4 regions of the Dietzia sp. oral taxon 368 genome follow, and region 4 is predicted to be linked to each of the others. Evidence: predicted binding sites of a transcription regulator. Region 4 holds the regulator's gene; each other region holds the start of a gene.
The links. The regulator LexA, encoded in region 4, represses DNA repair genes until DNA is damaged. The targets are predictions, from matches to a motif close to CGAACANNTGTTCG.
Positions count from the first base shown of each region.

Region 1: the regulator LexA is predicted to act here: its motif matches at 4,287-4,300, upstream of C3V38_RS12420 (HNH endonuclease signature motif containing protein).
Region 2: the regulator LexA is predicted to act here: its motif matches at 2,537-2,550, upstream of C3V38_RS10965 (HNH endonuclease signature motif containing protein).
Region 3: the regulator LexA is predicted to act here: its motif matches at 5,600-5,613, upstream of C3V38_RS04385 (HNH endonuclease signature motif containing protein).

Region 1 covers NZ_CP027238.1:2,666,140-2,674,001, forward strand. Annotated here, with positions in the region: gene C3V38_RS12405 (hypothetical protein) at 1-129, opposite strand, end outside; gene C3V38_RS12410 (serine/threonine protein kinase) at 434-1,159, shown strand; gene C3V38_RS12415 (alkaline phosphatase family protein) at 1,180-2,325, opposite strand; gene C3V38_RS12420 (HNH endonuclease signature motif containing protein) at 2,395-4,242, opposite strand; gene C3V38_RS12425 (hypothetical protein) at 4,457-5,032, shown strand; gene C3V38_RS12430 (MmcQ/YjbR family DNA-binding protein) at 5,093-5,482, opposite strand; gene C3V38_RS12435 (GNAT family N-acetyltransferase) at 5,499-7,862, opposite strand, start outside.
Region 2 covers NZ_CP027238.1:2,349,136-2,356,997, forward strand. Annotated here, with positions in the region: gene C3V38_RS10955 (DMT family transporter) at 1-42, shown strand, start outside; RNA gene ssrA (transfer-messenger RNA) at 125-498, shown strand; gene C3V38_RS10965 (HNH endonuclease signature motif containing protein) at 619-2,490, opposite strand; gene C3V38_RS10970 (thioredoxin domain-containing protein) at 2,718-3,455, shown strand; tRNA gene C3V38_RS10975 (tRNA-Ala) at 3,608-3,680, shown strand; gene C3V38_RS10980 (serine hydrolase) at 3,776-4,870, shown strand; gene nadE (ammonia-dependent NAD(+) synthetase) at 4,893-5,759, opposite strand; gene ykgO (type B 50S ribosomal protein L36) at 5,973-6,095, shown strand; gene nrdH (glutaredoxin-like protein NrdH) at 6,811-7,041, shown strand; gene nrdI (class Ib ribonucleoside-diphosphate reductase assembly flavoprotein NrdI) at 7,092-7,538, shown strand; gene nrdE (class 1b ribonucleoside-diphosphate reductase subunit alpha) at 7,607-7,862, shown strand, end outside.
Region 3 covers NZ_CP027238.1:919,154-927,015, forward strand. Annotated here, with positions in the region: partial or broken gene C3V38_RS04360 (PIG-L family deacetylase) at 1-311, opposite strand, end outside; gene C3V38_RS04365 (ectoine synthase) at 653-1,075, opposite strand; gene ectB (diaminobutyrate--2-oxoglutarate transaminase) at 1,132-2,427, opposite strand; gene ectA (diaminobutyrate acetyltransferase) at 2,496-3,008, opposite strand; gene C3V38_RS18285 (pyridoxamine 5'-phosphate oxidase family protein) at 3,107-3,361, shown strand; gene C3V38_RS04385 (HNH endonuclease signature motif containing protein) at 3,676-5,397, opposite strand; gene C3V38_RS04390 (acyl-CoA dehydrogenase family protein) at 5,958-7,115, opposite strand; gene C3V38_RS04395 (PIG-L deacetylase family protein) at 7,225-7,862, shown strand, end outside.
Region 4 covers NZ_CP027238.1:3,124,372-3,132,233, reverse strand. Annotated here, with positions in the region: gene C3V38_RS14630 (malate synthase G) at 1-788, opposite strand, end outside; gene dapF (diaminopimelate epimerase) at 908-1,837, shown strand; gene hflX (GTPase HflX) at 1,852-3,303, shown strand; gene lexA (transcriptional repressor LexA) at 3,375-4,043, opposite strand; gene C3V38_RS14610 (hypothetical protein) at 4,272-4,718, shown strand; gene nrdR (transcriptional regulator NrdR) at 4,830-5,285, shown strand; gene hrpA (ATP-dependent RNA helicase HrpA) at 5,341-7,862, opposite strand, start outside.

The DNA of each region.
Region 1 (7,862 bases), 460 kb from region 4:
CCTCAGAACATTCGCCAGCGTGGAGAGGTCGCCCTCCGGAGTGATCCCGCCGATCTGGTCGCCGAATCCGTCCACGCGCCGGGCGAGATTCGTCAGTTCCGCCGGCGTGACATCGAGAGGCCCGGTCATCGTCGCCCCACCGTGGGTTCGACCACCGGCCGCGCCGATTCCCCCTGACGGGCCCGCGTATCCCGGTGGAAGCGGCCCGGTGCTGTGGTGGCGCTCGTCGTCGTACTCATACCTGCGTTCTCATCTCCGCCTCGCTGGTCGTGGTGACGTCTCTGTTGCTGTCGGTGTCGCTGTTGCTGCGGTTCTGTGCGACCTATCCGTGCACCCTGTTTCCGTGCACCCTGTTCGACGCGCGGGATCGCCGGTTCGGTTCCACGCCTGCGCGGACGCGAAAACGAAGTGTCGCCGCTTCACCGTGGATAAAGTGATCGTCATTCAGGCGGGAGTGGCCGGTTACACGGCCCTGGCGACGGTGGTGGACATGACAAGATCGCCCGGGAACGGCTGGGACACCGATGACTGGCGATACGCGCCGTTCAACGACACCCGGGAGCCGCGTCGGAACACCGCGGTATGGATCCTGGGCGGGATCGTCGTGGTACTGCTCCTCGTGCTCGCAGCGGGGGTCGGCTACCTGGTCGCGGCGCGGGACGATCAGCCCGCCGCTGCACCCGGCGCGACTCCCATCGCTGCTTCCGTGGCGACGGAGAGTCCGGTCGTCCCGTCGACGGAGGCCCCCAGCTCGCCGCTCGCGCCGACTCCACAGGCGGCGCCGGTGGCACCGGGGGCGTCGGCCGCGCCGGAACCCGCCGTGACCGTCGGTGATCTGGGACTCGACACGCCCATGTCTCGACCGGCGTGTGACGGCCGGGGGATCGTCGTCCTCTATTCGGCGGTCACCCCGGGCGCGTACGCCCAAGAGATCGCCTCGGCCTTGGCCAGGTATCCGGGAGCGTCCTACCTACGCACGGACATGGCGTGCCCGTCACTGCGGCCGCGCGACGAGAACGGCAACGTCATCTACGCGGTCTATCGGGCGTCGGGTTACACCCGGCAGGAACTGTGCGCGGATGTCCGCGCGGCGGGGCCCCCGGCCTACGGTCGGTGGCTGGACATCACCAGCGATCCGTCTGTTCTCGTCACCTGCTGACGCCGCCTCCGGCGCCGGGATCACCGGAGGATGAGCGGGATGTGTTGCTCCGCCGCGGTGTTGGCGCCGTGATGGCCCAGGAGGGACGACTCCATCGGCTCGTGTTCCGTCCGCGCGAGGATGACGCCGCCGCTCGCGATGGCGATGACATCGCCGAGCCGGTCTGCGTAGGCGCGATCGGGGCCGAAGAGTCGCTCGTCGAGGGCCTGCTCGCGGCTGATCACCCGCGCGCGGCCCGCCAGCTCGGCGCTCCACGCGTGGAGGACGTCGTCCGCGGCGCCCGGGCGGGCGTATGCATGGCGGACGCGGGCTTCGCCGGCGACGATCTGGACATCGGCGAGGAGGGCGGGCGTGTGGTCGATATCGATGACGGTCTCGGCGTTGACCATTCCGTGGTCCGCGGTGACGATGAGCCTGCAGTCGCGGGGGAGATCGGTGGCGAGGTCGGCGATGAAGGCGTCGACAGCGCGGAGCGACTCCAGCCACTCCGGAGAGCCGGGGCCGTGGATGTGTCCGATGAGGTCGAGGTCGCCGTAGTACGCGTAGACGAAGCGCCTGGATCGCGAGGGGCGGCCCACAGCGTCGATCACTCCCTGCTTCACCTCGTCGAGGGAGACAGCAGAGCGGAATTCCCCGTCCGCCCGGAAGGCCGCCCGGGTCAGTCCTGATTCGCGGAACTCCTCACGCATCACGTAGGTGACGTCGACGCCGTCTGAGGCGAGATGTTCGAGCAGGCTCGACCGTTGCTGGATTCTCCGCGGTGGGAAGCGATCCATCGCCGACGGGCCGCCAGCCGAGTCGAGGGTCCAGCGCAACGGATTGAACGAGACGGCGGTGTCGTCGGCGTCGTCCGAGACTCGGAAGCTGTACCCCACGATCCCGTGCTTGGAACACGGAGCGCCTACGGCGAGGCTCGTCAGGCTGGTCGCGGTCGTCGCCGGGAAGCCCGCGGAGATCATCCGGGAGGACATGACGGCGAGCGTCGGGGAGTCGGTGGCGTACCGGCGGATCAGCTCGGCGCCGAGACCATCGACGAGAACCAGGACGGCGTCGCTAGCTGGCGCGATCGCGAGCGGGTTGTGGTGGCCGGAGCCCAGCGACGCAGCGACAGACGGCATGACATCGGCCAGCGAATGGGCGGAGGGCTCGATCGGGATCTCTGTCATGACTTCACCATCCCTCATCCGCCGCTGGTGAGGGCGGTAACCGGCGGCTCGCCCGCCGTGGCGACGGCCTCAGAAGGGTGGTGGTGGTTGGAGGAGTTCGTCGAGGTGTTGGTGGAGGGCGTGGAGGATGGCTTTTTCCAGGGTGCTGTCGGTGGGTTTGTTGCGTTGCCACCAGCGGCTGGCCGCGGCGGGGGTCGTTCTTTCGCGCGGGGCCGGGTCCGGGGTGGTGTCGGCGGCGGCCTCGGGTGGCGGCGAGGTCGCGTCGGCTGCATTGCGGGCGGCGGCGCGGGCGCGTTCGCGGGCCAGGCGTTGGGCGCGGCGGGCGAAGTAGGTGGCCTCGTCGAGGACCCCGGCCCCGATGTCGGGGCTGGGGTTGCGGCGCTGCTGACGCGCCCAGGCGTCGGCCTCGTCGCGTTGGTGCTCGCGCCGGTACTGGGCCAGCGGCCCGTCGGGGCGGGTGAGCATGACGGTGCCGTCGGGGGTGGTCACGATCAGGGTGCCGTCGGGCTGGAGTTTGTAGGTCCAGTCGGAGAACGTTTTGAACCGGTGATGGCGCCGGCACTGACTGACCAGATTCGCCTCCACCGTCAGGCCGCCGGCGGCGGGGTCGGCGTGGTTGAACGGCACCACATGGTCCAGGTCGCAGTCGTCGGCGGGGATCGCGCACCCGGGGTGGCGGCAGGTGCCGTCGCGGAGCCGGACCCGGCGCGCCAACTGGGCACTCGGCCGATATCTCAGGGCCGCATCTGTGTCGTCGGCGGCGCCGATGTGCGGGTCGACCTGCTCGAACGAGGCCCCATCCGAGGTGGCGAGCATCTCCATCAGGGTTTGCAGGGCCGCTTCGCCGGTGCGGGTGAACTCCACTCGGGCGCCGTGTTCGTCGCGGCCGTTGTCGCCGGTGGCGATGACGGTCACCTTCGGCCGCAACACCGGCGCCTGACCGGTGCCGCCGGTGGCGGGCGCGCCCACGGCGCCGTCAGCGGCATCGTCTGTGCTCGCGGCGTCATCGGAAGCGTTGGCAGCGTCGGGGTGGGTGGGGGTGTCGCCGCAGATCAGGGACATCAGGGCGTCGGCGCGGCGTTCTGCCTTGGAGTAGTTCGGCTCCGGCTCGACAGGCTCATCCGGGGCGGTGTCGGGGTCGGCGGCCCGGCCGGCAGCCGCGGCGGTGGTGTCGGTGTCGGCGGCGTCGTGTTCGGCGACCCGCTGGTCGAGGGCTTCGGCCAACACGGCGGCTTCCTCGGTGGCCAGCAGGGCGGAGACGCTGGACATGCCGTCGACGCCTTTGCCGATGCGCACGCCGCGGGTGCGGCTGGCGTCTTCTTTGCGTAGCCGGATGGCGTCGGGGTCGTGGCGGCCGATGACGGCGTCGATCTCATCGCGCAGGGCCTTGTCGCCCAGACGGATGCCGGCGGCGACGCCGTTGAGGTAGTTCTCGACGACCTGGCGCTGGACCTGCTCCAGCACGTCGCCGCGGACGGTGGCCATCTGCCGGGCCAGCAGTTCGGCGACGCGTTGTTCCATCAGCCCGGCCGCCATCGCCTCCAGAATCGCCGGGTAGCGGGTGTGCAGCTCCCACGAGAAGGACAGCATCTTCTCCGCGCGTCTGGCGGAGATCGACATCGCCGCCACCACATAGCCTGCCGCGGCGACGAGGCCGTCAACGACGGCGTGGCCGCGGCGGGCCTCGTGACTGCCGTCGATACCGTGCCCGTACTCGCGCCAGCACTCCTGCAGCAGGGCGTAACAGGCGACCAGGCGTTGCGCGGCCGCGCGGTTCTCCGTCGCCCACCCCTCCCGAGCCGCCGCCGTCAAGCCCGTCAACGCCGCAGGGCCGGACGAGCCGGCAGAACCGGACGAGCAAGCGGTGCCGGAAGGCGACGCGGAGCCACTGGCCGTGCGCTCGGTGTCGCCGTCCATGCCCCACCCCCTGGTCGACTGCGCGGCTGCGCCGCCACTTGTCTCGAATGCGTGTTCTATTATACGCCCACGTGTTCGACACCACAAGGCCTACGTGGATGGAACTGAGATGGATCACGCATTGGCAACGACGCTTCGGGGGCTCGAGATTTATGGGACCCTCATTAATCGATCGGGGGAGACCGCCCGACGCACCGGAGTTCGGAGGCTCACCATGACCAAGTCAATCGCGTACGTCGGCGCACTGGCCGCGGCCCTGCTCGTCGCCTCGGCGGGCACTGCGGCAGCTCAGAGCTCTGATCCTGCGGACACCGGCTCGATCCCGGGCTCCGCGGCCGCCGATGGCGAGAACGGTACGGGTGCCGAGAGGGGCAGCGGTGCCGGCGCCGAGGACGGCGAGACCGGCCAGCTGGGCGAACTCGGTGAGCTGCTTCCCGGCTCGGTCACGGGGTCGCTGCCCGGCTACGCCTCGGGGCCGCTCGGTTCCGCGGCCACCTTCGCCTGCAACGTCGGCAGCGCCGCCGGCCTGGCCGCGAATGCGATCGGGGCCCCGCTGCAGGTGCCGGTCGGCGTGATCTGCGCGGTCCTCAACCCCGCTGCACGGTCCGCCGACGCCCTGCTGGCAGGAGACGTCGACGGATCGGTCAGCGCTGTCCTCAGCGGAGTGCCGCTCGTGGGCGGCTCGTTGGCGGATCAGCTCGACACCTCGTCGGCCACCGAGTCGGTCAAGGGATCGGTGGGCGAGCAGCTCGGCTCGCTGACCGAGACGTCGTTGTCGCCTGCGAACTGAGCCGAGACGGCGAGAGCCCGCGCCGGACAGCGGCCGCCGCGCCGACCGGCCCAGCCGCGGTCAGGCCCGCTGGCCGCGGCCGAAGGTCTCCGGCTCGACGGGCTGCTGGCCCTTCGGCAGCCCGGCCACGACGAGACGGTAGGACTCGGTGACGAGCTCGTCGACCATCTCGGCGGTCAGGGTGCCGCCCGGATGCAGCGAGATCCAGTGCTGCTTGTTCATGTGGTAGCCGGGAGTGATGTCGGCGTGCGCGGCGCGGAGGGACATCGAGTCCGAGGGCAGCGCTTTGAGGATCACCTGGGGCTCGCCCTCGACCTCGGCGTGGAACATGAACATCTTGCCGCGGACCTTGAACACGTCGAAGTCCGGGCCGAACGGGAACTCCAGGGTGGACGCCGGAAGCTCACGCGCCCGCGCGGCCGCGCACTTCTGGAGTTCCCGTCCGTTCACACGGTCGACGCTACCGTCACCCCACGGGTGTCGGGTCCTGCTGCAGGCTCGGTGCCGCATCGCCGCGAGCGCCGGGCGCCCCGCCCTGTCGTCTCGTCGCCTCGTCGACCGTCTCACCGGACCGTGCCGCGAGCGGGTTCGCCAGCGTGCCCGCGAACTGTAGGGATCCGGCCTGATCGGTCAGGTCCACCATCTGCCTGGTGTTGCGCAACTGCAGCCGGTTGAGACACGAATGCTTGAACCGCGGGGCGAACAGCGCCTCCCAGGTGGGACGGTGCACCTCGCCGTCGTCGCCCGCGTCACCAGGGGCGAGCACCTCCAGGCACCGGCGCGTCTCGTCCCAGAACGCGTCGGCGTCGAGCACGCCGGCAGCGTCGAGGATCCCGGCGAGGTGGCGGAGCACCCCGTCCATCACGTCGGTCTGGATACTCAGGGCGGCGGTCTCGGCTTCCACGACGTGGCGGACGCGCTCGATGCCGTCGGGCAACGGTAGGTCGCGCACCATCGCGACCTCCTCGCCGATGTCCTTGAACAGCGCGCGCCGCGGCGTGTGATCGGGGCCCAGCACGAGGATGACGTTCTCGCCGTGCGGCATGAACACGAGCCCGTGCGCGAGGAGACACCGCGCGACCGGCAGGACGTAGGCGTCGAGCAGCGCGCGGAGCCACGTGCGGGCGTCGTGGCCGGAGCGCTCGAGATGTTCGACGACGAGGGCCCGCCCGTGCAGGTCCACGTGCAGCATCGAGGCCAGCGTGACGGCCCGCTCGCCGTCGGCCAGCCGGGGGACCGGGCTCTCCCGCCACAGCGCGGCGACCATCTTGGTGTGCGGGCCCTCGTCGGACACGCCCGCGGCGGCGGCCCGGTGATAGGCGTCGCCGGTGTAGCCGACCGCGGCGACCTCGCGCAGCATCCCGAAGTCGAGCGCTCGCAGGACGGGGTCGGAGTCGACGATCCCGGCCACCCAGTCGTTGACCGCCGGGGTATCGCGCATGTACTTCGGCGACAGCCCGCGGGTGAAGCCCATGTTCTGCACGGCCAGGGCGGTCTTGACGTAGCCGCGCTCGGGGCGGGTGACGTCGAAGAACGTGCGCACGGACTGCTGCGGCCGGTACTCGCTGTCGGACTCGCCGAGGTGCACCAGGTCGCGCCGGGCCAGGTCGGGGGCGAACGCCACCGCGATCTTGTGCTCCCACTGCCACGGGTGGACTGGCAGGACGCGGTACCCGGCGGGGTCGAGCCCGAGCGCGCGCAGCCGGTCGTCGCACCGCTCGAGGGCCTCGGCGCCGAACTCGCGGGCGTAGAGCTCACGCTCGTCGAGGCCGGCGATGGTGGCCAGGTGGCTGAGGTCGCGGCGCGCGGCGAGCCACACGAGCCGGACCGTCGAGCGCGACTCCGGGGTGTAGTGGTGCCGGTCGGTCAGGCCGAGGCCCACGCGGCCGTTGTTGGCGACGAAACCAGGGTGCCCCTCGGTCATCGCGCCCTCGACCTCCTGGAGGCCGGACTCGGCGAGCTGCTGCGCGGGCCGGTCGCGGTGGTGCAGGCAGAACGCGGCCGAACCGAGCGTCGCGGCGATCTCCTCGAGGTAGATGCCGAGCAGATTCTCCGGGATGTCCAGTTCCGGCGCGAGCGCGATGATGAGCTCCTGCGCGTCCGGTTCCGCCGGCGCTCCGTCGACCTCGCGACGCAGCGACGCCTCGTCGATCACCCAGTGCTCCAGCGGGAGCACGCGGGCGCGGAACGTCCATCGTTCGGCGCCGGCGCGGACCGTGTAGGTGTCCGTCGCGGCGTCGTGGACGGGCGCGAGGAGCCGTTCGTGGGAGAACTCGGCGAGGGCCTTGACGCACAGGTGACGGTGGGCGCGGCGCATGGCGTGACCGGTGAGATGAGCGTGACCGGTGAGGTGCGCATGTCCGGCGTGGGTATCCGACGACGACGACGAGATCACCCGCGTCCCGGCGCCGATCTCCGACCCGCGGAACGCATCGGCGGTGCAGAAGGAGAGCAGTGCCGTCTTGTCGGGCAGGTCGACCGGGCCCGCCTCGCGGAAGCCGGCGCGGGCGTTGAGCCGGTGCACGGCCGTGTTCCGGATGTCGGGCTCCACGACCACCCGGCGGGCCGGCGAGCCGCCGATCATCGGGACCGCGAAGGCCGTGGAGCAGATGGCGCCCATGACCGCGGCCGTCGTGCCGGGGACCGGGGTGCGGGTCGGCGCGACGAGGAGGTGCATGCCGAAGTCGCCGGGCTCGTGCGGGTACCGGCCGTCGAGCTCGACCTCGGCGGGGTCGTAGAACACGGCCAGGCCGACGCGGAGACCGTCGATGCGGACGATGAGCACCCGCCGGTGCGGGTCCGACGACCAGTCGACGAGGAATTCCTCGAC
Region 2 (7,862 bases), 780 kb from region 4:
GGCCTGGCCGGCGTCGCGATCGTCCTCCTCACGCTTGGCTGACCGGAGACGGACGTCACCCTGGTATTCGACGGTCCCCCGGGGTATGGTTGGAGGTCCGTCGGCGGAAGTCGGCGGCTCCTGAGGGGCTGATGTGGTTTCGACTACGTGAGCTGACGCAGGGGAAGCGTGCCGGTGCAGGCCAGAGACCACCGTAAGCGTCGTGGCAACCAATTACGCGCCGATACCAATCAGCGCGACTACGCCCTCGCTGCCTGATAGCGAGCCCGTAGTCTGTCGGCCCGGGGTCGCTCTCGCCCCGGAACCCGGCATCATCTAGAGGGATCACCGGCTCACCCGGTCACGGGGTGGGTCGGGACAACTCACAGTGACTGGGATCGTCATCGCCAACACGTCCGCATGAGGGCGAGATCCGAGTAGAGGCCAACGCGGACTGCGCACGGAGAAGCCCTGCCGATGCTGCGGAGGACCCGGGTTCAATTCCCGGCAGCTCCACAATCGGGCTGAACCCCCGGTCGTCTCGACGACCGGGGGTTCAGCGCATTTCAGAGTGCTGCTCGGAACCATCGATGCAGAGCCCGTCCGCGCGCCGGCCGCCGGCGCTGGCCCCCTCCTGCCTCAGAAGGGTGGTGGTGGTTGGAGGAGTTCGTCGAGGTGCTCATGCAGTGCGCGGAGGATGGCTTTCTCCAGGGCGCTGTCGGTGGGTTTGTTGCGTTGCCACCAGCGACTGGCTTCGGCTGGGGTCACCCTTCCGCGCGGGGCCGGGTCCGAGTGCGGGGCGGCGTCGGTCTCGGCAGGCGCCGCGGCGGGCGAGCTGCCCGCGGTCTCGTCCGCGGTGTCGGGTGGCGGCGTGGTCGACTCGGCTGCGTTGCGGGCGGCGGTGCGGGCGCGTTCGCGGGCCAGGCGTTGGGCGCGGCGGGCGAAGTAGGTCGCCTCGTCCAGGACCCCGGCCCCGTAAACGGGGCTGGGATTGCGGCGTTGCTGACGCGCCCAGGCCTCGGCTTCGTCGCGTTGCTGTTCGCGCCGGTACTGGGCCAGCGGCCCGTCGGGGCGGGTGAGCATGACGGTGCCGTCGGGGGTCGTCACGATCAGGGTGCCGTCGGGCTGGAGCTGGTAAGTCCAGTCGGAGAAGGTTTTGAACCGGTGGTGGCGCCGACACTGGGCCACCAGGTTCGCCTCGATGGTCAGGCCACCGGCGGCGGGGTCGGCATGATTGAACGGCACCACATGATCCAGGTCGCAGTCGTCGGCGGGGATCGCGCACCCGGGGTGGCGGCAGGTGCCGTCGCGGAGCCGGACCCGGCGCGCCAACTGGGCACCGGGCCGGTACCTCAGGGCGGCGTCGGTGTCGTCGGCGGCACCGATGCGGGGATCGACCTGTTCGAAGGTGGCCCCATCCGAGGTGGCGAGCATCTCCATCAGGGTCTGCAGGGCCGCCTCGCCGGTGCGGGTGAACTCCACCCGCGCCCCGTGTTCGTCGCGGCCGTTGTCGCCGGTGGCGATGACGGTGACCTTCGGCCGCAACACCGGCGCCTGACCGGTGCCGCCGGTGGCGGGCGCGCCCACGGCGCCGTCAGCGGCATCGTCTGTGCTCGCGGCGTCCTCGGAAGCGTTGGCAGCGTCGGGGTGGGTGGGGGTGTCGCCGCAGATCAGGGACATCAGGGCGTCGGCGCGGCGTTCGGCTTTGGAGTAGTTCGGCTCCGGCTCAGGCCCGTCCGGGGCGGCGGCCGTGGCGTCGGCGTCGGCGGCCTGGTGTTCGGCGACGCGTTGGTCGAGGGCTTCGGCCAACACGGCGGCTTCCTCGGTGGCCAGCAGGGCGGAGACGGTGGACATGCCGTCGACGCCTTTGCCGATGCGTACGCCGCGGGTGCGGCTGGCGTCTTCTTTGCGTAGGCGGATGGCGTCGGGGTCGTGGCGGCCGATGACGGCGTCGATCTCATCGCGCAGGGCCTTGTCGCCCAGTCGGATGCCGGCGGCGACACCGTTGAGGTAGTCGTCGACGACCTGGCGTTGGACCTGGTCCAGGACGTCGCCCCGGACGGTGGCCATCTGCCGGGCGAGCAGTTCGGCGACGCGTTGCTCCATCAGCCCGGCGGCCATGGCCTCCAGGATGGCCGGGTAGCGGGTGTGGAGTTCCCAGGAGAAGGACAGCATCTTCTCGGCGCGTCTGGCGGAGATGGACATCGCCGCCACCACGTAGCCGGCCGCGGCGACGAGGCCATCGACCACAGCGTGGCCGGGGCGGGCCTCGTAGCTGCCGTCGATACCGTGGCCGTACTCGCGCCAACACTCCTGCAGCAGCGCGTAACAGGCCACCAGACGCTGCGCCGCCGCGCGATTCTCGGCCGCCCACCCGGCCCGCGCCGCCGCAGTCAGGCCCGTCATCGCCGCGGCGGCGCCGTCACCGGACGAGCCGGCACGGCCGGACGAGCCGGCAGCACCGGACGCGCCAGTGGGGCCACCGGCCGCGCGCTCGGGATCGCCGTCCATGCCCCACCCCCCGTGATCGACCGTGCGGCCGCGCCGCGACTTGTCTCGAATACGTGTTCTAGTCTACGTCCACGTGCTCGACACCACAAGAGCTTCGTCTGTATCGCTGACGGTGCCGGCGCACGTGCACCCAGGGGGTCGGTGACGAAGGCTTCGGTACCCTCTCCCTAGTGCCGGTCACCCGGAAGGGGTCGACGGTCTCCCAGTAGAGAAAGGCCCGCGGACACGTGAACGCCAAGCCCAACAAGAGCACCAAAGTGCTGCAGACCAAGTCCAACAACGGGATGATCATCACCGTCGTCGCGCTCATCGCGGTCGCGGTGGTAGTCCTCGGTGGAGTGGTCTGGATGGCCCAGAGGGGCGGCGAGGCCAACCCCATCACGTTCGGTGAGACCGCCGACGAGCAGATCGAGATCACGGACACCGGCGTGGTGATCGTGGGTCAGCAGGACGCCCCGACCATCCAGGTCTGGGAGGACTACATGTGCCCCGCCTGCGGCTCTTTCGAGGCGCAGTACGGCGAGTCCATCTCCGAGGCCGTCGAGGCCGGGGATCTGCGGGTCGAGTTCCACACCCTCAACTTCCTCAACGGCCAGTCGGGGTCGGGCGAGTACTCCACGCGCGCCCTGGCGGCCGTCCAGTGCGTCGCGGCGAAGGACTCCCTGCCCGTGTTCTTCGACGTCAAGAACGCCTTCTTCGCCCAGCAGCCCGCCGAGGGTGGCGGCGACCTCTCGGCGCAGGAACTCGCCGGGATCGCCGAGGAGGCCGGTGCGAACCCGGACACGGTCGAGTGCATCGGCAACGTGGAGACCAACGGCGGCATGGACAAGGCCTCCGACAGTGCGGACAACGCCCAGCAGACCATCCGGGAGATCACCGATCGCGTGTCGACCCCGACCGTCGCGTTCGAAGGTGAGGTCGTGGACCTCGCGAACGCCGCCTGGCTGCAGGAGATCGTCGCCTGATCCTCTGCGGTCTCGCGGGCCACGCGCCCACCGTTTTCGTGCCCGGCCTCGCCTTTTCCGGCGGGGCCGGGGCCGATTTGGAAGGCCGGACCGTGGTGGTGTAACTTAAGTCGGGCCGGTCACCGAGAGGGGAACGGCAGAGAAATGGATACGGGGCTATGGCGCAGCTGGTAGCGCACCACACTGGCAGTGTGGGGGTCAGGGGTTCGAGTCCCCTTAGCTCCACCGAGGACGAGATCCCGGGAGGTCGGAGACGATCGCCCGGGATCTCGTCATTTCGCCGTCTTCCGCGGCGGTGCGCGCGGACGTAGGGTCGGTACATGGCGGAGCCGCGGGAGATCACCGCCGTGCTCGACGAGCTCGTCGACGCCGGCCGGCTGATCGGGTACGTCTGCGGCGTCCGGCAGGACGGCCGCTCATGGCTCGCCGCGGGCGGTACGCGGTCCATGGGTGGGCCCGCGATGCCCGAGGATGCGGTGTTCCCGCTGTCCTCCAACACCAAACCGATCGCGGGCGTCCTCACGATGCGGCTCGTGGAGCGTGGCGTGATCGCCCTCGACGATCCGGTGGACGCGCAGCTGCCCGAGCTCGCGCGGCCGCGGGTGCTGGCCGAACCCGACGGGCCGCTGGGCCGGACGGTGCCGGCTGAAAGACCTGTCACGGTCCGGGACCTGCTCACGATGACCGCCGGCGTCGGGTGGCCGGTACGCAACCCCGACCTGGGCGAGGCCATGGCCGCCCGAGGGGTCGCGCCCGGCCCGTACGCACCGGCCGTCCCGCCGGGGGAGTACCTGCGCAGGCTCGCCGAGCTCCCGTTCGCCGGGCAGCCGGGCGGCGGGTGGTGGTACCACACGTGCAGTGACATCCTCGGAGTCCTTCTCGCCCGCGCCACAGGCGCGTCGGTGGGGGAGCTGGTCGCCGAACACGTCACCGGGCCCCTCGGTCTGACCGACACCGGGTTCACGGCCGATCCGGGCCGCCTGGTCGTCACGTACGGACTCGGGCCCGACGGCCGGGTGGCGCCGGTGAACACCTCGGCCAGGTTCACGGCCCGGCCGGTGTTCGACTCCCTCGCCTGCGGGCTCGCCGGGACGGTGCACGACTACCTGGCGATCCTGGACGTACTCGTCGACGGCGGTCCGCTCATCGGCGCGGAGAGCGCGCGGTTGATGACCTCCGACCACCTCACCGAGCGCCAGCGGGCCTCCGCCGAGGGGTTCCTGGAGCCCGGATGTGGTTACGGGTTCCAGGTCGAGGTCCGCCCCGACGGGACGGTGGGCTGGGCCGGGGGACTGGGCACGATCGGCTACGTCGACCGCCGTGCCGGCCGGTCCGCGGCGGTGTTCACCTCGCAGGCCTTCGACGTGCCCGGCACGGCGGAGGCGCTGGAGACGGTGTGGTCGCTGCTGGGCTGAGCGATCAGCGGCACTGAGCCGGTCAGCGCCACCACGTGTCGAGCGGCGTGGCGGGGGCGGTGCGCTTGTGCCGTGAGCCGAGGAACAGGGACTCGATGCGGGCGGCGGCGTCGGTCGGGACACCCTCGCGCCCCTCGAGGTAGTCGTCGATCTGCGCGTAGGTGACGCCGAGCGCGACCTCGTCGGGTAAGCCGGGCCTGTCGTCCTCCAGGTCGGCGGTGGGGACCTTGCGCCAGGTGGACTCGGGCGCGCCGAGGTGGCGCAGGAGCGCGGCGCCCTGGCGCTTGGTGAGACCGGTCAGGGGGGTCAGGTCGACGCCGCCGTCGCCGTACTTGGTGAAGAAGCCGGTCACCGCCTCGGCGGCGTGATCGGTGCCGACGACGAGGTGGTTCACCTGCCCGGCCACGGCGTACTGGGCGATCATCCGCTCACGCGCCTTGACGTTGCCGCGGACGAAGTCCCGGAGCGGACCCGCCTGGTCGGGGAGTGCCGCCAGGGCCGTGGATGCGGCCTCGGCGGCGGCGTCGGACGCTGCACGGACATCCACCGTCAGGGACGCGTCCGGGCGGATGAACTCCAGGGCTATCTGCGCGTCGGCCTCGTCGGCCTGTACGCCGTACGGAAGGCGCATCGCGATGAACCGGGCCTGTTCCATCCCCTCCTCGCGGAGGCGTTCGGCCGCGAGCTGACACAGTCGCCCCGCGAGCGTCGAGTCCTGACCGCCGCTGATGCCCAGGACGAAGCCGGAGGCGGGTGTGGAGCGCAGGTAGTCGACGAGGAAGGCGACCCGCGTCTCGACCTCCTCGGCGGGGTCGATGTCGGGCCGCACGCCGAGTTCGGCGATGATGGAGGCGCGCAGCGCACTGGAGTCGGGTGGCGTCTGGTTCATGCGGTCAGCTTAGGAACCGCGTGTGACGTCCACGTGACATCAGTGCGCGGTCCGTGGTGCGGTCCCTCGCCGGTTGGAGTTCTTGCCGGGTGGTCCGTTACGATGGACCAGTTGTGTGTCGTACATCCGACCCCGTGGTCGGACGTGTCGCACAGTGATTCCCAGTCGTGTCGGCGGCCATCGCGGCCGCCCCGAGAGCCTAAGGAGCGCCACATGAAGGTCCGCAAGTCCCTTCGGTCGCTGAAGAACAAGCCGGGCGCCCAGGTTGTCCGTCGTCGCGGCAAGACCTACGTGATCAACAAGAAGGATCCCCGGTTCAAGGCCCGCCAGGGCTGAGTCGACCGCGTGAGTACTCACGCACCCCCGAGGGCCCGCCTCCGGTTCGCCGGAGGCGGGCCCTCGTCGTCGTTCCCGTCTCGTCCGCAGCGGTGACCCGCCGCCCGGCGACTAGGCGGGGGTCCGGCGTCGCGCCGCCGCCCGCCGCCGCCGTCGGCAGCGCCCACCAGCGGTGTCCTACGGCTTCCCAGGGTGGCCTCAGAGGGCGCCCGACCCTGCGCCCGCGACGTCCCGACGCTCCGATCGGCGGGGGTGACGGCGAGGGTGCGGAATCGAGCGGAATGGTGGGCAACCTGTGGAAGGGATGGGGACAACCGGGGGCGCGTTGTGAGGGCTCTGGGGGCGCGTTGTGGGTTGCCGAAACCGTGTTCCGGAACGCGCTCCGGGATGCCACGATGGGGTGGTGCACCCGCCGCTGAGGGCCCCGGTGCCCCCGGTTCCACGCTGAGCAGGGGCATCCCACAAGGCGGGATCACGACCTGGGAATTCCAGGGATGTAAGACCAAAATGTTGTGGTCAGTTGACCTTCTCGCCACTAGGGGTAGTGTTGGGAGGTGTTGAAGCACCGATGAATGCCATCCATGCGATTCGGCGCACGACCACCGACAGACACGCGGCCGACCCTTCGTCCGGGCCGAAACCCCGGACGAGACGGCCATCACCAGAAGAGCCCCTCGCGCCGTCCGGCGCCGTGCCGAAAGAGGTCCAGACACACATGGTCACCGTCTACACCAAGCCCGCGTGCGTCCAGTGCAACGCCACCTACAAGGCGCTCGACAAGCAGGGCATCGAGTACCAGGTCGTCGACATCTCGGTGGACGACGAGGCCCGCGAGTACGTGATGGCCCTCGGGCACCTCCAGGCGCCCGTCGTGGTGGCCGGTTCCGACCACTGGTCCGGCTTCCGCCCGGACCGCATCAAGGCCCTCGCCTCCGTGGCGGCCTGACGGCCCGAGGACACCAGCACCTTTCGAGTTCCTGTGACAAGGGGGCGTCGATGGCGGCTCCGCTGCCGGCCGATCAGCCGGTGAGGATCGTCTACTTCTCCAACATCTCGGAGTACACCAAGCGGTTCGTCGACAAGCTCGGTCTCCCGGCGGTGCGGATACCCGTGCGGAAGACCGAGCCCATGCCGGTCGTGTCGGACCCATATGTTCTGATCGTCCCGACCTACGGGGGAAGCCTCGAGATCACGGGTAAGAGCGGGGCCGCGGTCCCGCGGCAGGTGGTCGCGTTCCTCAACAACGCGCACAACAGAAGTCTGTGCCGGGGAGTCATCGCCGGCGGCAACACCAACTTCGGAGCGGACTTCGGTCGCTCCGGCGACGTGATCGCCAAGAAGCTGGGGGTCCCGTACCTCTACCGCTTCGAGTTGATGGGCACACACGAGGACGTCATCCGCGTCCGAGAGGGATTGGAAGAGTTTTGGCAGCACCAACCGTGAACCCTGAGAGCACCACCGCGGGAGAGGCGGGGGAGGGCCAGCGTCTGGACTACCACGCGCTCAACGCCATGCTCAACCTCTACGACGCGGACGGGAACATCCAGTTCGACAAGGACCGTCAGGCGGCGCGGGAGTACTTCCTCCAGCACGTCAACCAGAACACGGTCTTCTTCCACAACCTCGACGAGAAGCTCGACTACCTCGTCGAGAAGGACTACTACGAGCGCGAGGTCCTGGACCAGTACACGCGCAACTTCGTGCGCGAGCTGTTCGACCACGCCTACGCCAAGAAGTTCCGCTTCCCGACCTTCCTGGGCGCGTTCA
Region 3 (7,862 bases), 1.2 Mb from region 4:
TCGTCGATGTCGGCGCGGTGGAGGCAGAGCGGGTCGTCGTTCTGCTCCCAGCCGGTCATCCCCGAATCGCGGTAGCCCAGCCAGTCGATGCGGGCCACGCCCAGCACGGCCGCCGCGGCCCGCGCCTCCTCGCGCCGGTGTTCGACGAGGTCACCGTCGGGGCCGAGGTGCTCGGGGCGCTCCCCGTGGTCGCCGTCGGTGGCGAACACGGTCACCACCCGGTGCCCCCTGCGGGCAGCCAGGGTCATCATCCCGGCGGTCTGCGAGGTCTCGTCATCGGGATGGGCGTGCAGGAACACTATCGTCGACACCCGGATATTCTGCCCTGGTTCAGCCTCGCCGTGTCGACGCCCGCGCCTCGGAGTGCGGTCGAGAGCTCCCCGGCGTCAGCCTCGGCCCGATCGGTTCGACGCGCACGACCTCGGAGTCGCAGCGGAACAGGTCTCGCAGTGCCGGGTGTCGGCCGCGTCGACGTTCCACAGTCCGCCGACGTCTCCGGCGAGCTCGAAGCCCACCCGATCCCGCCCCGATGATCGCTGGTGGACGGGCATCAATACCTGTTGCTCGTTCCAGCTAGTGCCCCGGAACGAGCAACTCCCCGGCCGGTTTCGCTCGGACTGAACGAAACGGGCCGGGGAGTGCGGCGTGGGGCTTACTTCTCGCGCACCACGGTGCCGTCGTCCTGCAGGCGCAGGAGCGGGTAGATGCCGTTCTCGTCGTGGTTCTCGTCGCCCACGACGGGCGGGTTGAAGACGCAGAGCATCTGCATCTCCTCCTCAACGATGACCTGGTGCTTCTCGTTGCCGTCGAGCAGGTACATCGTGCCCGCCTCGAGCGGGTACTCCTTGCCGTTGGTGAGGTCACGCAGAGTGCCCTTGCCGCGGGTCAGCCAGACGGCCTCGACGTGGTTGGCGTAGTGGAAATCGTTGGTCGTACCGGCGGCGATGGTGGTCTCGTGGAACGAGAACCCGACGCGGTCGTCGGCCAGGACGATGCGCTTGGACTCCCAGTTACCGTTGTTGCCCTTGATGTGGCGGTCGGTATCGGTGATCTCTGCGGTGGTGCGAACGATCATGCGGTGCCTCCTCGTCGAGGGGTTGGTGGTCTGCGGTTCTCAGGCGTACTGCTGGCTCAGCCGTACTGCTGGGCGAGGACGTGGTCGACGGCCTCGTAGCAGATCTCGATGCCGCGGTCGCGCTCTTCATCGGTCAGCGTGAGCGGGGCGAGGAACTTGACGACCTCGTCGCTCGGGCCGGCGGTCTCGACGAGCATCTTGTTGTCGAAGCAACGCGCCATGACCTGCGCCGCGAGCTCGGGGTTCTCGAGGAACGCGATCCCGAACGCCATGCCACGGCCACGCAGTTCGAGCTTGCCCTCGTACTTGTAGACCAGCGGGGAGAAGCGCTCGCGGAGGATGCGGCCGTTCTCGAGCGTGCGGTTCTGCAGCTGGTCGTCGGACCAGTACTTGCGCAGTGCCAGCTCGGCGGTGACGAAGGCCATGTTGTTGCCGCGGAATGTACCGTTGTGCTCGCCCGGGGTCCACTCGTCGAGGTCGCGACGGAAGAGCGTCACGGCCAGCGGCAGGCCGTAGCCGCCGATCGACTTGGACAGGGTGACGATGTCCGGCTTGATGCCCGCGAACTCGAACGAGAAGAACTCGCCGGTACGGCCGCAGCCCATCTGGACGTCGTCGACGATAAGCAGGATGTCGTGGCGGACGCACAGCTCGTTGAGCGCGCGCAGCCACTCGGCGCGTGCGGCGTTGATGCCGCCCTCGCCCTGGACGCACTCGACGATGACGGCAGCCGGGCGGTTCATGCCCGAACCGGAGTCGACGAGGACGCGCTCCATCCACTGGAAGTCCTCGGTGACGCCGCCGAAGTAGTTGTCGTACGGCATCGGCGTGGCGTGCACGAGCGGGATGCCGGCGCCGGCGCGCTTCATCGAGTTACCCGTCACGGAGAGCGACCCGAGGGTCATGCCGTGGAACGAGTTGGTGAAGTTGATGATGGCCTCACGGCCGGTGACCTTACGGGCCAGCTTCAGCGCCGACTCGACGGCGTTGGTGCCCGTCGGCCCGGGGAACATCACCTTGTAGTCCAGGCCGCGCGGCTCGAGGATCTTCTCTGAGAAGGTCTCCAGGAAGGCCCGCTTGGCGACGGTGTACTTGTCGAGCGAGTGGGTGACGCCGTCGCGGGAGATGTACTCCAGCAGCGCGGTCTTCATGTCCTCGTCGTTGTGGCCGTAGTTCAGGGCGCCGGCGCCACCGAAGAAGTCGAGGTACTCGTCTCCGTCGACGGTCCGGAGCGTCGCCCCCTTTGCAGTGTCGAACACCACAGGCCAGTTACGCGAGTAACTACGCACCTCGGATTCGCGATCGTCGAAAATCTCCGTGTTGGTGCTGGTGTCGTGGGTGGGCTCGGTCATTGTCCTGATCACTCCAATGGGGAAGGTGCGGGCGGCGGTTGTGGGCCGGGCGGCCCGCGCGCCCTCGTCTAGGAAATCGTGTAGAGGTCTTCTTGCTCGTGACCCTCTCCGAGCAGCTCGGAGCTCAGGTAGTCCTCGCTGGACAGGGTCATCCCCCTGTCGCGGGCCACGGCGCCGAACGTCCGCTGCGACGCCTCGTTATCCGGGCTGATGGTGGTTCGCAGTCGCACGACGCCGCGTTCGGCCAGCCGGTCTAAGAGACTGTGCAGAAGCCGGGCCGCGAGACCCTTGCCGCGCTGGTCGGCGTCGACGCCGACCTGCCACACGAAGATCGTGTCCGGCTCGGAGGGGCGGATGAACCCGGTGACGAAGCCGACGACCCGACCTTCCACCTCCACCACGACCGAACTCTCGGAGAATTCGGCGCCCCACAGAACGTAGGCGTAGGAGGAGTTGAGGTCGAGGACGCCGCTGTCACGGGCGATCTCCCACATGCGGGTTCCGTCAGCCGCCGTGGGCACACGGAACACCGCGTCGGACGAATCAGGGGTACGGGGTACTTCTCGTTCTCCTGGGTTCATAATCGCTCTCTACCGTAGTGACGCAACCCCGTTGTTGCATCTACCTTCCTCGAGTTGTTACCTGAAACGCCGATGAGTGCGCAGGTGGCCGACGTGGAGTGAGGTCAGTCACCCAGCGCCCGTTCTGGGGGACCCCACGAGCCCGCTTCCGGTGGGGCGATGGGGCGATCGACGACAGGCCGATCACCGATCTCGAGGAGGCCCGCTGCCTCCAACTCTTGGCCCCAGATTCCCTCTGCCGACTCGTCACCGTCACCGGGGGCCGCGCTGAGATCTTCCCCGTCAACCACGCGATGTCGAGGGACGGCAAGATCCTCTTCCGCACCGCGGGGGGAGCAAACTCGCCGGCCTGACCGTGCACCCCGAGGTCCTCTTCGAGGTCGATCACGTGGAGGGCCGTCACGCCTGGTCGGTCGTGGCCCGAGGGTGAGCCCGCAGCCTCGAGAGCTTCGATGAGATCAACCGGCCGAGGAACTCGACCTCAAGCCGTGGATCCCCACGCTGAAGTACATCGTCGTCGAAATCACCCCGGAGCATCTCACCGGCCTCAGCTTCGAATTCGGCAAGGAGCCCGAGCGCTACCAGGGCTGACTCGCGAACTCGCCACCTCGCCTCGCCGCGGCCGGGCTCGTCGGCCCTGGCCGCCGGCGCTGACTACGTCCCCGCCTTAGAAGGGTGGTGGTGGTTGGAGGAGTTCGTCGAGGTGCTCGTGGAGGGCGTGGAGGATGGCTTTTTCCAGGGTGCTGTCGGTGGGTTTGTTGCGTTGCCACCAGCGGCTGGCCGCGGCGGGGTTCACTCGCTCACGCGGGGCCGGGCTCGGTGCCCGGCCTGGGGTCGCATCCGGGTCTGGGGCGGTCTGGGGTGGCGGCGAGGTCGCGTCGGCTGCGTTGCGGGCGGTGGCGCGGGCGCGTTCGCGGGCCAGGCGTTGGGCGCGGCGGGCGAAGTAGGTGGCCTCGTCCAGGATCCCGGCCCCGATGTCGGGGTTGGGGTTGCGGCGTTGCTGACGCGCCCAGGCGTCGGCCTCGTCGCGTTGGTGCTCGCGCCGGTATTGGGCCAGCGGCCCGTCGGGGCGGGTGAGCATGGTCGTGCCGTCGGGGGTGGTCACGATCAGGGTGCCGTCGGGCTCGAGCTTGTAGGTCCAGTCGGAGAACGTTTTGAACCGGTGATGGCGCCGGCATTGGGCCACCAGGTTCGCCTCGATGGTCAGGCCACCGGCGGCGGGGTCGGCGTGGTTGAACGGCACCACATGATCCAGGTCACAATCATCAGCGGGGATCGCGCACCCGGGGTGGCGGCAGGTGCCGTCGCGGAGCCGGACCCGGCGCGCCAACTGGGCACTCGGCCGATATCTCAGGGCCGCATCTGTGTCGTCGGCGGCGCCGATGTGCGGGTCGACCTGCTCGAACGAGGCCCCATCCGAGGTGGCGAGCATCTCCAGCAGGGTCTGCAGGGCTGCTTCGCCGGTGCGGGTGAACTCCACCCGCGCGCCGTGTTCGTCGCGGCCGTTGTCTCCGGTGGCGATGACGGTGACCTTCGGCCGCAACACCGGAGCCCGACCGCCCGCGGTGGCGGGCGCGCCCGCGGCGCCGTGAGCGTCATTGGACGTGTCGGCAGCGTCGGGGTGGGTGGGGGTGTCGCCGCAGATCAGGGACATCAGGGCGTCGGCGCGGCGTTCGGCTGTGGAGTAGTTCGGCTCCGGCTCGTCCGGGTCGGTATCGGGGTCGGCGGTCCGCGCGGCAGCAGCGGCGGTGGCGTCGTCGTCGGCGGCCTGGTGTTCGGCGACGCATTGGTCGAGGGCTTCGGCCAACACGGCGGCTTCCTCGGTGGCCAGCAGGGCGGAGACGGTGGACATGCCGTCGACGCCTTTGCCGATGCGCACGCCGCGGCCGCGGTTGGCGTCTTCTTTGCGCAGGCGGATGGCGTCGGGGTCGTGGCGGCCGATGACGGCGTCGATGTCATCGCGTAGGGCTTTGTCGCCCAGGCGGTTGCCGGCGGCGATGCCGTTGAGGTAGTCGTCGACGACCTGGCGTTGGACCTGCTCGAGGACATCGCCGCGGACGGTGGCCATCTGCCGGGCCAGCAGTTCGGCGACGCGTTGTTCCATCAGGCCGGCGGCCATGGCTTCCAGGATCGCCGGGTAGCGGGTGTGCAGTTCCCAGGCAAAGGACAGCATCTTCTCCGCGCGCCTGGCCGAGATGGACATCGCCGCCACCACATACCCGGCCGCCGCGACGAGCCCGTCCACAACGGCGTGGCCGGGACGGGCCTCGTGACTGCCGTCGATACCGTGCCCGTACTCACGCCAACACTCCTGCAGCAGCGCGTAACAAGCGACCAGGCGCTGCGCGGCCGCCCGGTTCTCCGCCGCCCACCCCTCCCGCGCCGCCACCGTCAACCCCGTCAACGCCGCCGGGGCGGATGAGTCGGCGGAACCGGACGAGCCAGCAGCGCCAGACGAGTGGGCAGAACCGGACGAGCCAGTGGAGCCGGCAGGGCCGGAACCGGACGCGGGGCCGCCAGCAGCGCGCTCGGGATCGCCGTCCATGCCCCACCCCCCGTGGTCGCCTACGCGGCCATGCCGCGCCATATCTCGAATACGTGTTCTATCCTACGGCCACGCGTTCGACACCACAAGGGCTTCCCACGAGTCGACCGCCGAGTTCCGTACGACGCACTCCCCCCACGGCCCGCGCCAGCAGAGCGGCTCGTAACCGCCGTCGCGTCCCGCCCGGGCCCGTAGCGACGTTCGGCCCTGCGGCAGCAAACTCCCGGTACACGCACGATCGCGCGCACCCAAAGGCGCGCGCGACCGGTCAAGCGGAACGGCGGACGCCGGTCACCGACGGCGGCCACGGCACCGCGCCCACCCCGGGCAGCCGGCACCGCGCCGACCCCGGGCAGTCGGCGCCGCGCAGCCCACGCGCCGCGCGGACCCCGCCCGCAGGAGGGCTACAGCGCCCGGCCGATGACCTCCTTCATGATCTCGTTCGTGCCGCCGTAGATCCGCATGACGCGGGCGGCGGCGAACTTCTGGGTGATGGGGCACTCCATCATGTAGCCGTAGCCGCCGAACAGTTGGAGGCAGCGGTCCACCACGTCGTCGAGCATGTCGGTGGCCTGCATCTTGGCCATGGAGGCGGTCACGGCGTCGAGTTCACCGGCGATCTCGCGCTGGATGCAGTAGTCGACGAACGTGCGGGTGGCCATCACCTGGCTCTTGCAGTGCGCCAGCTCGAAGCGGGTGTTCTGGAAATCCAGCACCGGCTTGCCGAACGCCTCCCGCTCGCGGGTGTACTCGAGCGTCTCCACGACGGCGGCCTCGGCCATCGCCAGCGCGTCGACCGCGATGGCCAGACGCTCGCGCGGCAGCTGGTTCATCAGCTGGTAGAAGCCCTGCCCCTCCTCGCCGCCGAGCAGGTTGGCGGCGGGCACGCGCATGTCGTTGAAGAACAACTCGGCGGTGTCGGCGCCGTGGCGGCCCATCTTCTCGAGCACGCGCCCCCGCTCGAAGCCGGGCGTCGACGCCTCGACCGCGAACAGGGCCATGCCCTTGTGGCCGGCGTCGAGGTCCGTCTTGGCCGCCACCACCACGAAGTCGGCGGAGCCGCCGTTGGAGATGAAGGTCTTGGAGCCGTTGATGATGTAGTCGTCGCCGTCGCGGCGGGCGGTGGTGCGCACGCCCTGCAGGTCGGAGCCTGCGCCGGGCTCGGTCATGGCGATCGCGGAGATCCACTCGCCGGAGCAGATCTTGGGCAGCCAGGCTTTCTTCTGTTCCTCGGTGGCGTAGTTGGCCACGTAGTGCGGGGTGATGGTGGAGCCGACGCCCATGCCGAACGCGGTGTCGCCGGAGTAGACGAGCTCCTCGGTGACGAGGTACTCCATGCCGGGGTCGCCGCCCTGCCCGCAGTACTCCTCGGGCACGTCGAGGCAGATGAGGCCGGCCTCGCCGGTGCGCACCCAGGTCTCGCGGTCGACGTGCTTCTGCGCGGCCCACTTCTCCTGGTTGGGGGTCATCTCCTTGGCGAAGAACGCGCGGGCGTGTTCGCGCAGCAGCCGGTGGTCGTCGGTTTCCCACGCGGGGCGGTAGTCGGGGAAGAGTGCGGACACGAGAGGCCTCCGGGAGGGGACGACGACGACGAGGAACGCCTCTGAGCTGACGTCCGCCCGTTCCGGAAGAGGGCGCGCGCACGGGCGCGGGAGAGGTCATACTCGTGCCATGAGCGAATCCCCCGACCTGCCGGAGAAGGCGGAACCGACCAGGACGACGCCCGGAGGTGGGGCCGCGGCTCTCCCCGAGCCGTTCCCCTCGGACTGGACCCGCTGCCTGATCCTCGTCGCCCACCCTGATGATCCGGAGTACGGGATGTCCGCGGCCGTGGCGCGGTGGACCGCGGAGGGCCGCAGCGTCGTCTACGTGCTGGCATCGAGCGGTGAGGCGGGCATCGAGGGGATGTCGCCGGCGATCGCCGGGCCGATCCGCGAGGAGGAGCAGCGGCGGTCCTCTGCCGTGGTGGGGGTCGACGAGGTGGAGTTCCTGGGGTTCCCGGACAGCCGGATCGTCAACAACGCGGCGCTGCGTGACGCGATCGCAGACGCGATCCGCCGGCACCGGCCCGACATCGTGGTGTCCCTGTACTCGGGCCCCGAGTTCGGCCCCGGCATGCCCAACCAGAGCGACCGCATGGAGTTCGGCGCGGCCGTGGGCGCGGCGTACGACGACCTCGTGGCTGCGGTCGGCGTGGACGCCGCGGAGGGGCGACCGCAGATGTGGTTCGAGTCCGCGCCCGGGCCCACGCACTACGTGGAGGTCACGGGCTTCGTCGAGCCGGCCGTGGAGGCGGTGGCGCAGCACTC
Region 4 (7,862 bases):
TCGAGGACCACGTCCTTGACACCGGCCGCGTCAGTCGAGCCGATGGGGGAGTCCGGGTCGATCTGGATGTCGATGTGCAGGCCGTTATTGCGCAGCAGCACCGAAGAGGGCCTGGCGGCATCGCCGAGGTACCCGACGAACTTCTCAGGATCGGCCAGCCCGGTGGTCCCCCCGTCCGCGAGGGTGACCCGGAGCGCGCCGTCCACGACCGCGTACCCGGTGGTCCCGACATGGCTGCCGGAGGCCAGCGGTGCCGCGTCGTCGAGAAACTCGCGCGCCCAGGCGATCACCTTGTCTCCACGGACCTTGTTGTAGGAATCGCCCTGCTCGGCGCCGTCGGTCTCCGGGATGGCATCGGTTCCGTAGAGGGCGTCATAGAGCGAACCCCACCGGGCGTTCCCGGCGTTGATGGCGAACCGCGCGTTCGTGACCGGGACGACCAGCTGCGGCCCGGCGACCGTAGCGATCTCCGCGTCGACGTTCTCCGTGGTCACCGAGACCGATCCGGGCTCCGGCACCAGGTAGCCGATCTCCTGAAGGAACGCCTTGTAGGCGGCCTGATCGATCGGCGCCGGGTTCTCGTGGTGCCACGCGTCAATCTTCGACTGCAGGTCGTCGCGCGCGGCGAGCAGCTCGCGGTTCCGGGGAGCGAGGTCGGCGAAGATCTCGGACGCACCGGCCCAGAACGCGTCGGGGTCGACCCCGGTGCCCGGAATCGCCTGCGTGTTGACGAAGTCGTAGAGGACCTCGTCGACCTGGATACCGCCGACGGTGATGCGTTCGGACATCGATGCTCTCCTCAGGTAGGGGATCGTTCTCCCGACCGACTCTAATGTCCTCGTCACGGCGCTTCATCCGTCATTTCCGCAGTGCGGAACGCCGATCCCGCCGCGAGTACGATCGCGTCATGACTCCGGACCACACGCCGTCGAGCACCGACGGCATCTCCTTCCTCAAGGGCCACGGCACGCTCAACGACTTCGTGATCCTGCCCGACGATGACGCGGTGCTGAATCTCGACGAGGCTCTGGTCCGAGCGCTCTGTCATCGTCGCGGTGGAATCGGCGCCGACGGGATCCTCAGGATCGCCACCGCAGGTGCTCTCGTCGATCGTGGAGTGCTCCCCGCGCTCCCGGACGGGGTGGGTGCCTCGGACTGGTTCATGGACTACCGCAACGCCGACGGTTCGATCGCGGAGATGTGCGGCAACGGTGTCCGGGTGTTCGCGCACGCCCTCGTCGCCACGGGGCGATCCGAGGCCGGGACCATCGCGATCGGCACACGTTCCGGGCCCCGGCCCGCGACGATCGTCTCCCGTTCGGGTGACGACGCCACCGTCCGGGTCGACATGGGGGAGCCGCGGTTGCTCGGGCTGTCCTCGACAGAGCTCGGTGGCCGCACCTTCGCGGGAGTGGCCGTCGACATGGGCAATCCCCACCTGGCCTGTGTCGTCCCCGGATTGGACGCCGCGACCCTGGCCACCCTGCCGGTCGGGGATCCCCCGGTGTTCGACCGCGACTTCTTCCCGCACGGCGTCAACGTGGAGATCGCGACGCCCCTGTCCGACGGCCGAGTGGCCATGCGCGTCCACGAGCGGGGGGCCGGCGAGACGATGTCGTGCGGGACCGGGATCGTCGCGACGGCGGTGGCGGCCCTCGCCGATGCCGGTCGCGGTACGGGAGACGTCGTCGTGTCGGTGCCCGGCGGCGAGGTCGGGGTGACCCTGACCGAGAGCGGTTCCGCCCTCACCGGCCCGTCCGCTCTCGTCGCCGCCGGCCGGTTCCACGGCGGTGCATATCACACGCCCGCACAGGGGACACGGACGGCTCCGATGTGAGATGATGCCGGAGAATGACTATCGATCACACGGCCGCTGACCGGCCGACACGAGACCTCGATCCATCTATCGGCGAACTGCAGCTCGAGGAGAGATCCTTTCTGCGCCGGGTGGCGGGTCTGTCCACCGAACTCCAGGACGTCAACGACGCCGAGTACCGTCAGCTCCGCCTGGAGCGGGTCGTACTCGTGGGCGTGTGGACCGAGGGGTCCGCAGCCCAGGCCGATGCCGCGATGGCGGAACTCGCCCAGCTAGCCGAGACGGCGGGCGCGGAGGTCTGCGACGCCCTGATCCAACGACGCGACAAGCCGGATGCGGCGACGTTCATCGGTTCCGGGAAGGTGAGCGTCCTCAAGGACGTCATCGCCGCGACGGGCGCCGACACCGTGATCTGCGATGGCGAGCTCACCCCGGGCCAGCTCCTGGCTCTGGAGAAGGCGGTCAACGTCAAGGTCATCGACCGGACGGCGTTGATCCTCGACATCTTCGCCCAGCATGCGACAAGCCGCGAGGGTAAGGCCCAGGTGACCCTCGCCCAGATGGAGTACATGCTCCCCCGCCTCCGCGGGTGGGGCGAGTCGCTCTCCCGGCAGGCGGGTGGACGGGCCGGCAGTAACGGCGGTGTCGGCCTGCGAGGCCCCGGTGAGACCAAGATCGAGACGGACAGGCGCCGGATCCGCGAGCGGATGGCGCGGCTACGTCGCGAGATCAAGGGGATGAAGCAGTCCCGCGACACCAAGCGCTACCGCAGGAGAGCCACGCCGGTTCCGTCCATCGCGATCGCAGGCTACACCAACGCCGGAAAGTCGAGTCTACTGAACAGGATCACCGGCGCCGGCGTCCTCGTACAGAACGCACTGTTCGCCACTCTCGATCCCACCACCCGCCGCGCCGACCTCCCCGACGGACGGTCGGTCGTGTTCACCGACACGGTCGGCTTCGTCCGACACCTGCCCACGCAGTTGGTCGAGGCGTTCCGGTCGACGCTTGAGGAGGTCGTCGATTCCGAACTGTTGCTGCACGTGGTCGACGGGTCCGACGCGTTCCCGCTCCGCCAGATCGATGCGGTTCGCAAGGTGATCAACGAGGTGGTCGAGGAGCAGAACGCCGAACGCCCGCGGGAGCTGCTGGTTATCAACAAGATCGACGCGGCCGACCCGGTTGTGCTCACGGAGCTGCACCACGCGTTGCCGGACGCGGTCTTCGTCTCCGCGGCCACCGGGCAGGGCCTCGACGAGCTGCTCGAACGAATCGTGCAGATCGTGGCGTCCGGGGACAGGGAGGTGACTCTCGAGGTCCCGTATACCCGAGGTGACGTGGTCGCACGGGTCCACACCGAGGGCGCGGTGGTCGAGGAGGAGCACACCGACCGCGGGACGCGGATGGTGGTGCGGCTGCCCGCTTCGGTGGCCGGTGAGCTCGGCGAGTTCGTCACGGATGGTGGCACGCGCAACGGAGCCGCCTGACCCGCTGGAACGACGAGAACGCCGCCTGATCCGATCGTGGGACAGGCGGCGTTCTCGTCATCGAGCGCGGCTCAGAGCTTTCGGAACACCGTCACGACCTTGCCGAGGATCGTGGCGTGCTCGCCCGGGATGGGACTGAAGGACGGGTTGTGGGGCAGCAACCAGACCCCGGAGGAGTCCTTGCGGAACGTTTTCACGGTCGCCTCGCCGTCGATCATCGCGGCGACGATCTCGCCGTTGTCCGCGACGTTCTGCCGCCGCACCACGACGTAGTCGCCGTCGCAGATCGCCGCGTCGATCATCGACTCACCGACGACCCGGAGCATGAACAGATCTCCGGACCCGACGAGGTCGGACGGGAGGGGGAAGACCTCCTCCACGGCCTGCTCGGCGAGGATGGGTCCACCCGCCGCGATCCGACCGAGGACCGGGACATAGACGGGCTCGACCGCCCCGCTAGGGCGACGGACCTCGCTGGTCGGGGACCGGCGACCGCGGGTCTTCTGCCCCGGGACACCGTGCACGTCGACCGCGCGCGGCTTGTGCGGGTCCCGGGTCAGGAAGCCCTTCTTCTCCAGAGTTCGTAACTGATGGGCGACCGACGATGTCGACTGCAGTCCCACGGCGTCACCGATCTCGCGGATGCTCGGGGGGTAGCCGCGCTCCTTGACCGTGTCGTGGATGTGCAGCAACACACTCTTCTGGCGGTCTGTCAGTGAGTCGAAGTCGGGCTTCGGCATGGCGGGTCCCTTCGGCGAATGGATGTTCGACGTCGTCATCTGTGTACACCCTATAACCCCGGAACGGGGATCGCCACACACACGTTCGAAGAATTTCACCGCGGAATGGTGATCGTGTCGGAGTCGCGTGATACAACTCTAGACGTGTTCAAATTCGAACAGATGTACTGAGCAATCCATACGGATGTGCGAACGCCTTTCGCACATCGTATCGAGCAGGGAGTGGACATGACCGTTCTGGAGCTGCACTCGCACACCGACTCCACGGTGCGGTGGACGGAGATCTGCCCGGCGGAGCACCGCGCTTCGATGCACCGCGTGGATCACGGCGTCAACGCCAACCCGGCCGCGGATCCGCGGACTCGCGGACGCGGCGTGACCCGGCCCGGCGCACGGCCGGTGGGTCGGCACGACGCCGCCGCGCCCCGCCGTGGCGCGCCCGCAGACCGCCGCCCCGCCCTGGCGCCGACGGCCTCGCGGATGCCCACCCCGAGGCTGGCCGACAGGACCCGTCCGGTGTCGGCCGATCAAGTGCGCGCCTGCCGCATCGAGGCACCGGCCCCGGCCTGTGTCGTCGACGACGTGCCCGCGTGGGCACTTCTGGCCTGCGGCATCGTCTTCGGGGTGATCATGCTCCTGGCCGTGGCGTTCCTCGGCGGGCCCGCCTACGCGTGACAGGCACCCGGGCCTCCTAGAATGAGCCGGGGACGGTGGTCAATCGTCCCCGCGTCCCGTGGGCCACGACCCGGGAGGCGCGCAGTCCGGTCGACGAAGGGCCACACGGGAATGTACTGCCCTACATGCCACAACGAGGACTCCCGGGTGATCGATTCACGGTCGGTCGACGAGGGGCAGGCGATCCGGCGCCGCCGAGAGTGCCCCGAATGCGGGCACCGCTTCACCACGCTCGAGACGCCTCTGCTGACAGTCCTCAAACGCAACGGCGTCACCGAGGCTTTCAGCCGCGATAAGGTGGTCCGCGGAGTCCGCCGGGCCTGCCAGGGCCGCTCCGTCGACGAGGACGCCCTACGGCGTCTCGCCCAGCAGGTCGAGGACGCCGTCCGCGCACGTGGCGCCTCCGAGGTGCCCGCACACGAGATCGGGCTCGCGATCCTCGGACCCCTCCAGGACCTCGACGAAGTCGCCTACCTCCGCTTCGCCTCCGTTTACAAGCAGTTCAGTTCGGCCGACGACTTCGAACGAGAGATCATCGCACTGAAAGACCGCCGCACGAGCCGCTGAGTCCGCTCAGTCACCGCGGCGGCCGGCGCCCGCCCCGAGCCGCCGACGCGAGCGGTCAGCGCCGGGCCCGGGGCGCGAGCGCCGACGCCACCGCCTTCTCGATCCGCTCGGCCGAAACCGGGCGGGCCGTACCCAGGGACTGCGCGAACAGCCCCACCCTGTACTCGGCCAGCAGCCACCGCAGCTCGCGTGACGCGCGCGCGCCACCCGGTCGCCGGCGCAGGGCCGCGCACGCCTCCTCCACCGTCTCCTCCGACCGGGCCAACCTCGCCGTCAGCTGCCGGTGCCGATCGGGAGTCGTCTCCGCCATGTCGAGCCGGACGCCGACCGCCTTCACATGGCGCTCCAGGTGTGGCAGGACATCGACCGGATGACGCGCCAGGAACCCCTTGCCCACGAGGAATTCGAGTGACGGGGACACCGCTTCGGCGATCTCCGCCGGGACCTCCGCCACGCGCGCGAACACCCGCTGGGCCGAGACCAGGGCCGGTACCGCCGCCGAGATCGTCGACGCCACGGCCCCCGGTACCTCGGCCCTGGCGGCGTTCCGCAGCTCGGTGAAGTCCGCGACCGTCAGTACCGGAGCGCCCTTGCGGCGGGCGATGATCCGTCCGCAGGCAGCCAACGCGGCGTCCGAGACCAACGCCTCGACGCCCCCGTGCGGGTACTGGGTCAGCGCCAGGCGCTGCTTGACCGGTCGGCCGCGCAGGATCGACGAGGCGGAGACGAGGTCGGTGGAGATCAGTGTGAGTACCGCCGACGCCTGCCTGGTCCGGCGTTCCTCCTCCGTCGCGCACGCGACCCGGTGGATGCCGTCCGCATCGACGCGCAGGGCGGGGTAGACCGTCACCTCGACGCCGTCCACCGTGCCGGTGACCGACGGGGCGAGATCCCCGATGGTGTCGGCACTCCACTGTCGGAACGGCCCGTCGTCCGGCACGAGCCGGGTGTTGAGGGTGTCGCGCACCTTGTCCCGCAGACGCGTCCGCAGCGCCCCGAGGTCGGTCCCGGATGCGACGACCGTCTCGCCGTCGACCACCTCGAACCGCGTCCGCAGGTGATCGGGGAGCTTCGTGGGGTCGAACTCACGGGGGTCGACCGTCGTGCCGATCCGGGCGGACAGCGCCTGTGCCAGGGCCACCGGCAGAGGAGCCGAACGCGGGGTGACGTCCCGGGCGAGCAGGGCGGCGTATTCCGCGGGCGGCGAGCAGAGCCGCCGGAGGTACTTGGGGAGGGTGCGCAGCATCTCCGTGTAGAGCTCTTCGCGGAGACCGGGGACCAGCCACTCGAAACCGGCCGTGGTCACCGAGGACAGCTGAGGCAGCGGGATTCGGACGGTGATGCCGTCGGCGGCGACACCCGGATCGAACTCGTAGCGCAGCTCGAATCGTCGGTCGCCCTGCTGCCAGAACGGCGGGAAGTCCCCCGCGTCGGGGGCGGCCTCCGAGGTCCGGATGTCGGCGGGGGTCAGCCGGATCGAGTCCGGGTCGCGGTGGCCGCGCTTCTTCCACCATGACTCGAGGTGACGGCCGGAGGTGATGTCGCCGGGGAGCCGCTCGAGGTAGAACGCGACCAGGGCCTCGTCGTCGATCACCAGGTCACGGCGACGGCTGCGGGTCTCCAACTCCCTCGCCTGCGCCACGGCCTCGGCGTTCTCGCGGATGACCGGGACGCGCGTGTCGAGTCGGCCCTCGACGATCCCGTGTCGGACGAGCATTTCCCGCGCCAGGGGAGTGTCCACCCGGGACAGCAGCACTCGGCGCGCCTCCACGACGGTCAGGCCCAGCAGGAGGACCTTCTCGTAGGCCATGGCGGCGCCGCGGGCGTCCGACCAGTGTGGTTCGGAGTACTGGGTGCGGGTGAGGTGGCCGCCGAGCTGCTCGATCCACGCGGGGTCGATGCGCGCCACGTCGCGGGCCCACAGCCGTGAGGTCTCTACGAGCTCGGAAGCCATGACCCACCGGGGTGGCTTCCGGGCCAGGTCCGAGCCGGGGAAGACCTGGAATCGGATGCCGCGGGTTCCGCGGAACTCGCGGGCGTCCTCGTCGCGCATGCCGACATTGGTGAGCAGGCCCGTGAGGATCGCCTTGTGCAGATCGTCCTCGGACGCCTGGCCGGACGGCGGGTGCCAGCCGCGTTCGCGGCACATGCTCCGCAGTTGGGTGTTGAGGTCCTGCCATTCGCGGATCCGGAGCCAGTGCAGGTACTCCGCCTTGCACATCTTGCGGAACGCGCTGCCGGAGAGCTCGCGGCGCTGCTCGGTGAGGTAGCGCCAGAGGTTGAGGTGGCCCAGGAAATCGGACGTCTTGTCGGTGAAGCGACGATGGAACTGGTCGGCCTTGTCCCGCTCCTCGGCGGGCCGCTCCCGGACGTCCTGCACGGTGAGGGCGGCGACCACCACGAGCACGTCACCCAGCGCCCCGTTGCGGTGGCCCTCCACCACCATCCGGGCCAGTCGCGGGTCGAGGGGGAGTGCGGCCATGTCGCGGCCCACCTCGGTCAGGTGAGGGCGCTCGTCGTCGTCGACCCTCAGCGCTCCCAGCTCGGTGAGCAGGGTCATGCCGTCACGGACCGCCT